Linked DNA regions of Parasedimentitalea psychrophila. The protein of the gene in region 1 binds, or shares a complex with, the protein of each later gene. Links are inferred from orthologs where the notes say so. Each region holds a gene or a part of one and is shown in the gene's direction. Other genes may lie near its edges. The genes, in order: dnaN, QPJ95_RS09880, QPJ95_RS02560 and QPJ95_RS09170.

Region 1 (2,961 bases):
AGAACAAGCAGATCATTATTTCAGCCGACCGCGCCCCGGGTGAGATCAAAGATCTGGAAGACCGGGTGAAGTCGCGGCTGCAATGTGGTCTGGTGGTCGATCTTCATCCCACCGACTATGAGCTGCGTCTTGGCATTCTGCAGACCAAGGTAACGCAATACGGCACCTCTTATCCGGGTCTTCAGATTGCCGATGGGGTGCTGGAGTTCCTGGCCCATCGCATTTCCACCAATGTGCGGGTGCTGGAGGGCGCTTTGACCCGTCTGTTCGCCTTTGCCTCGCTGGTTGGGCGCGAGATTGACATGGATCTGACCCAGGATTGCCTGGCCGACGTGCTGCGCGCCTCGGAGCGAAAAATCACCGTTGAAGAGATCCAGCGCAAAGTCTCCGACTACTACAATATCCGCATGTCTGACATCATTGGCCCCAAGCGGCTGCGCTCCTTTGCCCGTCCGCGTCAGGTGGCGATGTATCTGTCCAAGCAGCTGACCAGTCGGTCGCTGCCGGAAATTGGTCGCCGTTTTGGCGGCCGGGATCACACCACGGTGATGCACGGCGTCAAGCGCATCGAGGAGTTGAAGCAAACGGATGGTCAGATTGCTGAAGACGTCGAAATGCTGCGCCGCGCGCTGGAAGCATAAAATCCTTTGATTTGACGGCCCCGGAGAGATCCGGGGCCGTTTTTTCGTGCGGTAAGGCAACGATTGCCCGGCAATGAGGTGACATCGATGGTGTGCCCCCTTGACGGGGTGGCCATTCCACTGAACAAATCCATGAAAAGCCTTGTGCCGGTTGGGTAAAACGTTAGTTTGCCCTTCCCGGCCATTCGAAGAGGATTGAGGGAATGAAGATCAGTATCGAACGTGGTGCCCTGCTGAAGGCAGTGTCACAGGCCCAGTCAGTTGTGGAGCGCCGCAACACCATCCCGATTCTCGCCAATGTTTTGATCGAGGCCGAAGGGGAGCATGTGCAATTCCGCGCCACCGATCTGGATATCGAAGTGGTCGACAAAGCGGTTGCTCAGGTAGAACGCGCTGGTGCCACCACAGTGTCAGCCACCACCCTGCATGAAATTGTCCGCAAACTGCCCGATGGGGCCTTGGTTTCCCTGACAGCTGACGCGGCCACCGGACGGTTGACGGTTGAGGCCGGACGGTCCAATTTCTCATTGGCGACGCTGCCGCGTGAGGATTTCCCGGTGATGGCGTCATCTGAATATCAGTCCAATTTCACCGCGCCTGCCGGCATGCTGCGTCGGTTGTTTGATAAATCCAAGTTTGCGATCTCGACCGAGGAGACCCGTTACTATCTGAACGGTGTGTACATGCACACGGCGGATGGGGCGGATGGCAAGGCATTGCGCTGTGTGGCCACCGATGGTCACCGTCTGGCCCGCATCGATGCGGATCTGCCGGCCGGCGCGATGGATATGCCTGGCGTCATTGTTCCTCGTAAAACCGTCGGCGAGTTGCGTAAGCTGCTGGATGATGACGAGATGGAGATCGCGGTGTCGGTAAGCGAGACCAAAGTGCGCTTTGCGACGCCTGATATCACGCTGACCTCAAAAGTGATCGATGGGACCTTCCCCGATTACACCCGGGTTATTCCACAGGGCAACACCCGTCGTCTGGAAGTGGACGCCAAGGAATTTGCCCAGGCGGTGGACCGGGTGGCGACCGTGTCCTCCGAGCGTTCGCGGGCGGTGAAGCTGCAACTGGACGAAGACCGGCTGATTTTGTCGGTCAATGCGCCAGACAGCGGTGCGGCCGAAGAAGAGCTGGCTGTGGCCTATAGCGATGAACGGCTGGAGATTGGTTTCAATGCCAAATACTTGCTGGAGATTGCCAATCAGGTGGATCGCGAGAACGCGGTATTCATGTTCAACTCCTCGGGGGATCCGACCCTGATGCGCGAAGGCAATGACCAGAGCGCAGTCTATGTTGTGATGCCGATGCGGGTTTGATCGCCTGACGGCGATGCCTCCGGCGGGAGTATTTTTAGCAAAAAGAAATGAGGCCGGGCGATGTTGGCTCTGACCGCCCTGACCCTGTCTCATTTCCGCTCGCACAAGCGGTCGGAGCTGGCGCTGGATGGGCGCCCGGTGGCCATTCATGGCGCCAATGGCGCTGGCAAGACCAATATTCTGGAGGCAGTGTCGTTGTTTTCTCCGGGGCGCGGTTTGCGCCGGGCAGGTGCGGCGGATATGGCGCTGCGCAGCGCGGCGCTGGGGTGGAAGTTGAGCGGGCAGTTGCAGGCTCCCAATCAGATTTTTGAGATTGACACCTGGTCCGAGGCTGGCGCGGCGCGGCAGGTTCGGATTGATGGCAAGACTGCCAGCCAGATTGCCTTGGGCAAGATCTGCCGGGTGGTTTGGCTGATCCCGGCGATGGATCGTTTGTGGATCGAGGCGGCTGAGGGGCGGCGGCGGTTTCTGGACCGCATTGTTCTGAGTTTTGATCCATCCCATGCCGAGGCCTCGCTGAGTTATGAGAAATTCATGCGCGAGCGCAATCGGCTGTTGAAGGAACAGGTGCGGGATCCGGCCTGGTACCGGGTGCTTGAGGCGCAGATGGCCGAGGCTGGCAATCGGCTGCATCAGGCGCGGGTGCGGGCGCTGGAGCATCTGCACCGGGCGCAGGCCGAGGCCGAGACGGCGTTTCCGACCGCCGAGTTGGAGCTGATCCAGAGCGAGGGCAGTATGCCCGGCAGTGAAGAGGATCTGCGGGAGGCGCTGGCCGAGAGCCGGTTTCGGGATCTGGCGGCGGGGCGCACGCTGGTCGGGCCGCATCGCAGTGATCTGATCGGCACCTTTGCCGCCAAGGGCATACCCGCGAAGGACTGCTCGACCGGCGAGCAAAAGGCACTGCTGGTTTCGCTGATCCTGGCCAATGCGCGATCTCTGGCGCAGCGGGAAGGGGCACCGCCGATGTTGTTGCTGGACGAGGTTGCGGCGCATCTGGA
Region 2 (3,020 bases), 550 kb from region 1 along the record:
ACACTGGCAGATGCACCCAGCGACTGGCCATGCTTTGAATATCACTGCCCAGTGTCGCCCCGCCGACAGCCACCTGCTCGGCCTCGGTGGTCATTGAAATGACCAGGCCCGGCTGCCAGTCGTGGATGTGATCCAGGTCGCCGCGATAATTGCCACCCGCCCCCGGCAATGGGCAAAGCGCCAAAATGCCGTCCGCCACCGAAAGCGCATAGATCACCAGTGCACTGCCCTCTGGCCTGATCTCCTCAGATTGCATTGTCTCTCCCTGCCGGCCTGCGCCTGTGCTGTTACCCGTGTCCTAGCTTCCATTGACGTCAATCCAGCCAACTGTAACCGCAACACAGGGTTGCACAAAAATGTTTTTATGTAGGTGGGCGGTCAGTCTGGGCCAGTAAAGTGCGGAAACTGCCGTTGCCGGGTGCAAAACAACAGGACCACCGCCAGCACTGCGGCAACAGCGGTGGACGAAGCGGGCCGGCTTGCATACCCTGCGCTGAACCAGAATGTTCCCGAATCCGGCACGAGTACACATGAGCGACACAAGCACCGACGCAGGCCCCAACGCAGGCCCCGAAACCGGACCTAGCCCCTACCAGGTTCTGGCCCGCAAATATCGCCCCGAGACCTTTACCGATCTGGTCGGTCAGGACGCCATGGTGCGGACGTTGAAAAACGCCTTTGCGGCAGACCGGATTGCCTCGGCCTTTATCATGACCGGCATTCGCGGCACCGGCAAAACCACCACCGCTCGGATCATTGCCAAGGGCATGAACTGCATCGGCCCGGATGGCACCGGCACCCCGACAACTGAGCCCTGCGGTGAGTGTGAGCATTGCACCGCCATCATGCAGGGCCGTCATGTTGACGTGATGGAGATGGATGCGGCCAGCCGCACCGGTGTCGGCGATATCCGTGAAATCATCGATTCGGTCGCCTATCGTGCGGCCTCAGCCCGTTATAAGATCTACATCATCGATGAGGTCCACATGCTGTCGACCTCTGCCTTCAACGCGCTGCTGAAGACACTGGAAGAGCCGCCCGCGCATGTGAAATTCATCTTCGCCACCACAGAAATCCGCAAGGTGCCGGTGACGGTGCTGTCGCGTTGCCAACGCTTTGACCTGCGCCGGATCGAGCCCGAGGTGATGATCGCGCTGATCAGCAAGATCGCCGCCGCCGAAGGGGCGCAGATTTCCGATGACGCACTGGCGCTGATCACCCGCGCCGCCGAAGGCTCGGCCCGCGATGCCACCTCACTGCTGGATCAGGCGATTTCCCACGGCGCCGGCGAAACCTCAGCCGATCAGGTGCGCGCCATGCTGGGGCTGGCCGACCGGGGCCGAGTGCTGGACCTGATCGACATGATCCTGCGCGGCGATGCCGCCGCCGCGCTGACCGAACTTGGCGCCCAATACGCCGAAGGCGCCGATCCGCTGGCGGTGCTGCGTGACCTGGCCGAGATCACCCATTGGGTCTCGGTGGTGAAAATCACCCCGGATGCCGCCGAAGACCCCACGATTTCGCCTGATGAACGCAGCCGTGGCAGCAAAATGGCGCAGGCGCTGCCGATGCGGGTGCTGACCCGGATGTGGCAGATGCTGCTCAAGGCGCTCGAGGAAGTCTCGGCGGCACCCAACGCCATGATGGCGGCTGAAATGGCAGTGATCCGGCTGACCCATGTGGCCGACCTGCCCAGCCCCGAAGAGCTGATCCGAAAGCTGCAGGACATGCCAACCCCGCCCCCCGCAGCGCCGCCCTCTGGTCCCCCACCTGGTTCGGGCGGTGGCGGGCCGGGCACTGGAATGGCAAGCGGTGGCGGTGCCACCATGGGCAGTGCCTATACCAGCGGTCCGTCCGGCACCGGCGGCGCTGTGGCGTCAGGTGGCAACGGCACATCACTGGCCCTCGCCCCCCAGGCGGATGCGGCACTGGCGCGCTATCCCAGCTTTGAACATGTGGTCGAGCTGATCCGCACCCAGCGTGATGTAAAACTGCTGGTCGAGGTGGAAGCCGGTGTGCGGCTGGTGTCCTATCAGCCGGGCCGCATCGAGTTCACCCCCAGCGACAGCGCCCCTCGCGATCTGGCGGCCCGGCTGGGAACCGGCCTGCAGGCCTGGACCGGCAGCCGCTGGACCGTTTCGATTGTCTCGGACGGCGACGCCCAGACCATCGCCGAAAAGAACGACGCCGCCGAGAATGCCTTGCGCACCAAGGCCAGCGCCCACCCCTTGGTGCAGGCGGTGCTGGCCAGTTTCCCCAAGGCCACCATAAAGCGCATCCGCACCCCCGAGGAATTGCAGGCGCAAGTGGCCGCCGAGGCGCTGCCCGAGGTGGAAGACGAATGGGATCCGTTTGAGGAGGAATAACCCTCAGCTTTGTCGCCCTGTCCACATGGGCAGAAGTTTGTGACACAGCTTAGCCCCTCTCGACACCGGTTCCTTATCGGTCCCCAGCATCGTTTCATAGCGGATTGCCCGCCGCTTTCCCCTTGTATGGCAGGGGTGGCGACCGTATTTAGCAGGCAAACCCATCTTATAGGAGAGATCAGATGCTCAAGGGCCTCGGCGGTCTTGGCGATATGGCCAAGATGATGAAATCGGCACAGGAACTACAGACCAAAATGACCCAGATGCAGGACGATCTGCACAATGTCATGGTCACCGGAGAATCCGGTGCTGGCCTGGTCAAGGCAACCGCCAGCGCCAAAGGTGAGCTAAAAGCGCTGGATATTGATCCGTCGATCTTCAACAGCGACGACAAGGAAGTGGTCGAAGACCTGATCCTGGCGGCGGTCAAAGATGCTCAGGCCAAGGCCACGGAAAAGGCACAGGAAGAAATGGCGCGACTGACCGAAAGCATGGGCCTGCCCAAGGACGTCAAGCTGCCGTTCTGAGGCTGATCCCGATGTTGAAACCTCTGTTGTTCGCCCTGGCGATGCTGATGCCTGCCACCTTGCAGGCCCAGGCTTGGGCGACACGTGAGACCTGCGAGGTTGTCTCGGCCGAGATTGACCCGCAGGC
Region 3 (3,072 bases), 970 kb from region 1 along the record:
AACTGGTCGTTTCGCCAATTTGCCAGCAAAACAATCGCCAAAGCCTCTGTTCCGGTGGCGCAGGCCGAAGTCTGGCGCGGGGCGCAAAAAACCGTAGATCTGGTGCCCGCCGAGGATCTGGTCGTATTGCTGCCCGCCTTGTCAGGCAAGCAGATCAACGCCGAGGTGGTCTATACCGGCCCCATCCAGGCGCCCATCAAAAAGGGGCAGAAACTGGCTGAATTGGTGCTGCACCCCGAAGACCTGCCCGAAATACGCCTGCCCCTTGTGGCGGCAAATGACGTGCCCAGTGGCGGTTTCTTTGTGCGGGTGAAAACCGCCGCATCCGTCCTGATCACCCAATTCATCAATGGTCCCGAGGCGGCACTGTGACGACACCACTGGCCAAGGGCCTGTTCCTGACCTTCGAAGGTATCGACGGCTCGGGCAAATCCACCCAATGCCGCCTGCTGGCGGAAACCCTGCGTCAACAGGGCCACGAGGTTGTCCTGACCCGCGAGCCCGGTGGCTCTACCGGCGCCGAGGAAATCCGCCGTCTGGTGCTGGAAGGCGATCCCGACCGCTGGTCCGCCGAGACCGAGCTATTGCTGTTCACCGCCGCCCGCCGCGACCATCTGGAGCGCACCATCGAACCGGCCCTGGAGGCCGGCAAAGTGGTGATCTGTGACCGATTTGCCGACAGCACCCGGATGTATCAGGGCCTGTCACGCGGCGATCTGCGCGCCACCGTCGACACGCTGCACCAGTTGATGATCACCCGCGAACCCGATCTGACCATCCTGATCGACATGGACCCCGAGGTGGGCCTGTCTCGCGCCAAGGGCCGCCAGACTGCTGAGGAACGGTTCGAGGATTTTGGCATTGAGCTGCAACAGAAAATGCGCGCCGGATTTTTGGCCCTGGCACAGGAATTTGCCCCTCGCTTTCGGGTGATCGACGGCACCCAATCCCTCGATGCGGTCGCCGCTGATGTTCTGGCTCAGGTTCGGGCCGCATTGTCATGAAGGGCAATCCGTCAGACGAAGACCTGCCGCGCGCCGATCAGGCTCCCGGCGCGTTACATCCGCGCGAAACACCACAGTTGTTTGGCCAGTCTCAGGCGGAATCTGCCTTTCTCACCGCCTTCAATTCCGACCGCCTGCATCACGGCTGGCTGCTGACCGGACCGCAGGGCATCGGCAAGGCCACCCTTGCCTGGCGCATCGCCCGCTTTCTGCTGGCCACCCCGCCGGCTGAGACCGGCCTGTTCGGCGCCCCTCCGCCGGTGGAGACGCTGGATGTCAGCCCCGAACACCCGGTGGCGCACCGCATTCAGGCGCTGGCCGAACCCGGCCTTGCCGCCATCAGCCGCAGCTATAACGACAAGGGGAAATTGCGCGGCCAGATCGTGGTTGATGACATCCGCGCCCTGAACCGCTTCTTTGGCCTCACTGCCACCGACGGCGGACGCCGGGTGGTGATAATTGATGCCGCCGACGACATGAACACCAGTGCCGCCAATGCGCTGCTGAAAATGCTCGAAGAGCCGCCAGCCCGCACCACCCTGCTGCTGATCTCGCACCAGCCCTCGCGGCTGCTGCCCACCATCCGGTCGCGCTGTCGCAGCCTGCGCCTGTCGCCGCTGTCCTCCGAGGACATGCAAAAGGCGCTGACCCAGTCCGGCGCCGAGCCGCCCGCAAACCCGGATCACCTCGCGGCCCTCGCGGGTGGCTCTGTCGGCGTCGCCCTGCGCCTGCTGAACCTCGGCGGGTTGCAGATCTATTCCGAGTTGGTGCAGATCCTCGCCTCGATGCCCCGCCTTGACCGACCACGCGCCATGGCCCTGGCCGAGGCCGCCGCCCAACGCGGTGCGTCTGAGAAGTTCGAACTGCTGCTCACCCTGATCGACGTGGCACTGGCACGGCTGGCCCGTACCGGGGCCACCGGCACGCCGCCAGTGCCTCAGGCGGCAGCGGATGAGGCAACGGTGCTGACCCAACTGTCGCCCTCCCCACAAGCGGCCCGCGCCTGGGCCGATCTCGCGGCTGAGGTCACCGCACGGGCCCGCCATGGTCAGGCGGTGAACCTTGACCCCGCGGCGCTTGTCCTAGATACCGTTTTCAAGATGCAGAAAACCGCGTCCCCTTAGGTCGGCGCTGCGCCGCCAGGACGCTCCCGCGACAGAGACAGGCATGACCCAGACCACCATCACTCCCCAGATCACCGATAGCCACTGCCATCTCGATTTCCCCGACTTCGAGGGCAAGCTGGAGCAGATCATCGCCAATGCAGCCGAGGCCGGTGTGACCCGCATGGTCACCATCTGCACCAAGCTGAAGAACGAGCCCTCCGTGCGCGCCATCGCCGAGGCCCACGCGCCGGTGTTCTACGCCGCAGGCACCCACCCGATGAGCGCCGCAAGTGAGCCTATGGCGACGCTGGATCAGCTGCTGGAGCTGGCCAAACACCCCAAATTTGTCGGCATTGGTGAGACCGGGCTTGACTATCACTACACCGCCGACAGCGCACAGGTGCAAAAAGACAGCCTGCGCATCCACATCGCCGCCGCCCGCGACACCGGCCTGCCGCTGATCATCCACTCGCGCGCCGCCGACGAAGACATGACACGCATCCTGACGGACGAGATGAACAACGGCGCCTTCTCCTGCGTCATGCATTGCTTCTCATCGTCACCAGAGCTGGCCCGCGCCACCCTGGAACTTGGCTGCTACCTGTCGATGTCCGGCATCGCCGCCTTCCCCAAAAGTCAGGAGATCCGCGACATCTTTGCTGCCGCCCCAATAGACCGCGTGCTGGTCGAAACCGACGCGCCTTATCTGGCGCCGCCGCCCCATCGCGGCCGACGCAACGAGCCCGCCTATACCGCCCATACCGCCCGCGTCGGAGCCCAGGTCTATGGGCTCGACTACGCCGATTTTGCCGCCCGCACCCAGGCAAATTTTGACCGCCTGTTCACCAAGGCCGCCGCCTATGCGGTATCCTCCTGATGGCAGAGCTGCGCTTCACCATTCTGGGCTGCGGCTCCTCCGGCGGGGTGCCGCGGCTGGGCGGGGACTGGGGCCAATGCGACCC
Region 4 (2,921 bases), 410 kb from region 1 along the record:
GACGGCGTTATTGCCTCGCCCCAAGAGGCCGCAGTGATCCGCGCCCTGCCCGAGGCAGAGGGCCGCCTGATCGTCACCCCCGGCGTCCGTCCCGCAGGCGCCGATCTGGGCGATCAGAAACGGGTGGCAACCCCGGCCAGTGCCATTGCAGATGGCGTGGATCACATCGTTGTTGGGCGCCCCATCTGGCAAGCCAAAGATCCGCAGGCCGCTGCCCTGGCTATTCTGGATGAAATGAGAAACACAGCGGCCAGCCCTTTAAACCAGGGCTGAGGGCGCAAAAAATGACAGCTTGCCCGTGATATCGGGCAGCTGCACATTTTATCAGCAGAATAAAAACTTTCCGCAAAACCAGCATCATTTGCGGTTCAGGCTGTCAAAAAGAGAGTTGACGTCAGGTCAACCTCCTTACTGTAAACGAAAAATCGAATAACCGGCCGCAAAAGCGCGCCAAATTGTCCCTGTGCCGACAAAGGCACATTTATGACTCTCAATTGCGCTGGCTAACATTCCAGCCTTTGTGATTTGCCGAAAATAGAAGATCGTCAAAGTAAGACACTCCCCTACGGGCTCTCTTCCTGAGGTCCGTGACTATACCCCCGCCTCAGCAGCGGGGGCTTTTTCTTTGGGCTCAGGTCTCAGCCTCCTCAAGATACTCTTGCAACTGGATTGCGAAATGCGGCACCGCCAGCGGATTGATCTGGCTGCCAGATAAAGACAATACCTGGCCAACAGGCTAGACTGCAGCCACAGACGCCAGATCCAGACCCACCAGCGCCCAAATGAGCCCCACCATGCCTGCCATATGCCGAGATTGCCTGAGCCAGATCGCGCCGGCGCGACGCTGCCCGCACTGCGGCAGCCCAAGGGTGAAGGCGCATGACGAACTGTTCGCGCTGAACATTGCCCATATGGATTGCGACGCATTTTTTGCCAGCGTGGAAAAGCGCGACAACCCCGATCTGGCCGACAAGCCGTTGATCATCGGCGGCGGTAAGCGCGGGGTGGTGTCCACCGCCTGCTATGTCGCCCGCATTCGCGGCGTCCGCTCGGCAATGCCAATGTTCCAGGCGCTGAAGCTGTGCCCCACTGCAGTGGTGATCAAACCGCGTATGGAGGCCTATGTCGAAGTCTCACGTCAGATCCGCGCAATGATGGATGAATTGACGCCGGATGTTGAGCCGCTGTCGCTGGACGAGGCCTTTATGGATCTGAGCGGCACCGAGCAGCTGCACGGCGCGCCCCCGGCAGTAATGCTGGCGCGGCTGGTGAAGCGGATGAAGGATGAACTGGGGATTACCGGATCCATCGGCTTGTCCCACAACAAATTCCTCGCCAAGGTGGCCTCGGATCTGGACAAACCGCGTGGATATTCGGTGATTGGCAAAGCCGAGACCGGCGCCTTTCTTTATGACAAGCCCGTGGGCTTGATCTGGGGCATCGGCCCCGCAGCACAGGCCAGCCTGGACCAGGCCGGGATCCGGATATTTGCGGATCTGCTGCGCTGGGAGCGCCGCGATCTGGCGGCGCGCTTTGGATCAATGGGCGATCGCCTGTGGCATCTGGCCCGCGGCGAGGACCGGCGCCGCGTTTCAGCCAATACGCCGATGAAATCCATCACCAATGAAACCACATTCAATGAGGACACCGCCAATATCGAAATACTCGATGGTCATTTGTGGCGGCTAGCCGAAAAAGTATCGGGCCGGGCGAAAGCCAAACACTTGGCGGGGCGCGTGGTCACACTTAAGCTGAAGCGCGCCAACCATTCTGCGCTGACCCGGCGCCTATCCCTGCGCGATGCCACTCAGATGGCCGAAGTGATTTACCGCACCGCGCGGGATCTGCTGGATCAGGTCGGCGATCAGGGGCCCTATCGACTGCTTGGCTGCGGCATCTCTGATCTGGTGCCTGAATCCCAGGCGGATATTACCGGTGACCTTCTGGACCCTCAGGCCGCCCAACGGGCCAAGGCCGAACGGGCGACGGACGCGATTCGCAGCCGCTTTGGGGCCAGCGCCATCCTGAAAGGTCGGGCGCTCCGCTAATCCGCCTCCGGCGGCTGGGGCTTTGCCCCAGACCCCAGGATATTTACCGGCCAGATGAAAAGGATCCCTGCTTCATCTGGCCAGAAATATCCCGGGGGAGGAGCAGGCTTTGCCTGCGAAGGGGGCAGCGCTCCCTTATTCTGCGGCCAGAGAGGCCGGTTCGGCGCCAATCTGCGAGATTTCGATGATGACCCCCCGCAGCAGCGCCTTCAGGGCGGCAAAATTGCTGCTCGGTTGTATCGCCGCCTCATCCATATAGAGTGCCCGGTCAATTTCCACCTGCACCGCATGTTGACCGCGTGAGGGACGCCCATAGGCCTGAGTAATATAGGCGCCGGCAAAAGGTGTATTGCGCCACACATTCAGACCTGCGGCAACAAAGGCCGCCTCAATCTGGTCGGTCACCGCGCCGCTGGCTGAGGTGCCGAACCGATCTCCCAGAACCACCTGGGGCAAAGGACCACTGCCTTTGCCCATCGTTTGGAGCGCCTCATGCGGCATCGAGTGGCAATCCACCAGGATCGCCTGGCCAAACTGGCTCTGCGCCTGTTGCAGCAATCGTTGCAGTTCAGAATGATAGGGGATCCAGTAGCGGTTGATCCTCTGCTGCGCCTCAGCCAGCGTCAGCTTGCCCCGATGAATCGGCCGCCCCTGGGCGACAACACGGGGAATCACCCCGAGCCCGGAGGCAATCCGCGGGTTTTGCCCTCGGCGCGGGACATCCTCAATCAAGGCCGGGTCCAATTCGTCAATGGCGCGGTTGAGATCCACAAAGGCCCGGGGCGCCACCGCCGTCAGCAATGGCACTCCAAAGTCCGGCGCCGCGGCAAAAAGCTGGTCTACAAATGCATCTTCCGAGCTTCGGATTTGATG

The links.
Region 2: the proteins of dnaN (region 1) and QPJ95_RS09880 are in contact, whole or in part, in a cryo-EM structure (PDB 8GIZ), measured with the Escherichia coli proteins. The link is inferred for Parasedimentitalea psychrophila from one-to-one orthologs.
Region 3: the proteins of dnaN (region 1) and QPJ95_RS02560 are in contact, whole or in part, in a cryo-EM structure (PDB 8GIZ), measured with the Escherichia coli proteins. The link is inferred for Parasedimentitalea psychrophila from one-to-one orthologs.
Region 4: the proteins of dnaN (region 1) and QPJ95_RS09170 are in contact, whole or in part, in a solved structure (PDB 1OK7), measured with the Escherichia coli proteins. The link is inferred for Parasedimentitalea psychrophila from one-to-one orthologs.

Annotation. Positions count from the first base shown.
Region 1 is NZ_CP127247.1:1,489,719-1,492,679, reverse strand. What follows is about bases 15-2,903. They hold dnaN (DNA polymerase III subunit beta), read left to right. Parts: upstream 15-844; coding sequence 845-1,963; downstream 1,964-2,903. Other genes in these bases: recF (DNA replication/repair protein RecF), read left to right, coding at 2,024-2,903; dnaA (chromosomal replication initiator protein DnaA), read left to right, coding at 15-641. Outside these bases: more of dnaA, read left to right, coding at 1-14; more of recF, read left to right, coding at 2,904-2,961. UniProt on the Escherichia coli protein: Confers DNA tethering and processivity to DNA polymerases and other proteins. Acts as a clamp, forming a ring around DNA (a reaction catalyzed by the clamp-loading complex) which diffuses in an ATP-independent manner freely and bidirectionally along dsDNA.
Region 2 is NZ_CP127247.1:2,043,027-2,046,046, reverse strand. What follows is about bases 1-2,948. They hold QPJ95_RS09880 (DNA polymerase III subunit gamma/tau), read left to right. Parts: upstream 1-530; coding sequence 531-2,366; downstream 2,367-2,948. Other genes in these bases: QPJ95_RS09870 (TraB/GumN family protein), read left to right, coding at 2,905-2,948; QPJ95_RS09875 (YbaB/EbfC family nucleoid-associated protein), read left to right, coding at 2,549-2,893; QPJ95_RS09885 (protein-tyrosine phosphatase family protein), read right to left, coding at 1-256. In the rest of the region: more of QPJ95_RS09870, read left to right, coding at 2,949-3,020. UniProt on the Escherichia coli protein: Part of the beta sliding clamp loading complex, which hydrolyzes ATP to load the beta clamp onto primed DNA to form the DNA replication pre-initiation complex.
Region 3 is NZ_CP127247.1:514,962-518,033, forward strand. Bases 65-3,064 are described here. They hold QPJ95_RS02560 (DNA polymerase III subunit delta'), read left to right. Parts: upstream 65-1,000; coding sequence 1,001-2,128; downstream 2,129-3,064. Other genes in these bases: QPJ95_RS02550 (D-alanyl-D-alanine carboxypeptidase family protein), read left to right, coding at 65-372; tmk (dTMP kinase), read left to right, coding at 369-1,004; QPJ95_RS02565 (TatD family hydrolase), read left to right, coding at 2,172-2,987; QPJ95_RS02570 (MBL fold metallo-hydrolase), read left to right, coding at 2,987-3,064. Outside these bases: more of QPJ95_RS02550, read left to right, coding at 1-64; more of QPJ95_RS02570, read left to right, coding at 3,065-3,072. UniProt on the Escherichia coli protein: Part of the beta sliding clamp loading complex, which hydrolyzes ATP to load the beta clamp onto primed DNA to form the DNA replication pre-initiation complex.
Region 4 is NZ_CP127247.1:1,899,696-1,902,616, reverse strand. Bases 73-2,921 are described here. They hold QPJ95_RS09170 (DNA polymerase IV), read left to right. Parts: upstream 73-794; coding sequence 795-2,048; downstream 2,049-2,921. Other genes in these bases: QPJ95_RS09165 (N-formylglutamate amidohydrolase), read right to left, coding at 2,184-2,921; pyrF (orotidine-5'-phosphate decarboxylase), read left to right, coding at 73-273. Outside these bases: more of pyrF, read left to right, coding at 1-72. UniProt on the Escherichia coli protein: Poorly processive, error-prone DNA polymerase involved in translesion repair and untargeted mutagenesis. Copies undamaged DNA at stalled replication forks, which arise in vivo from mismatched or misaligned primer ends.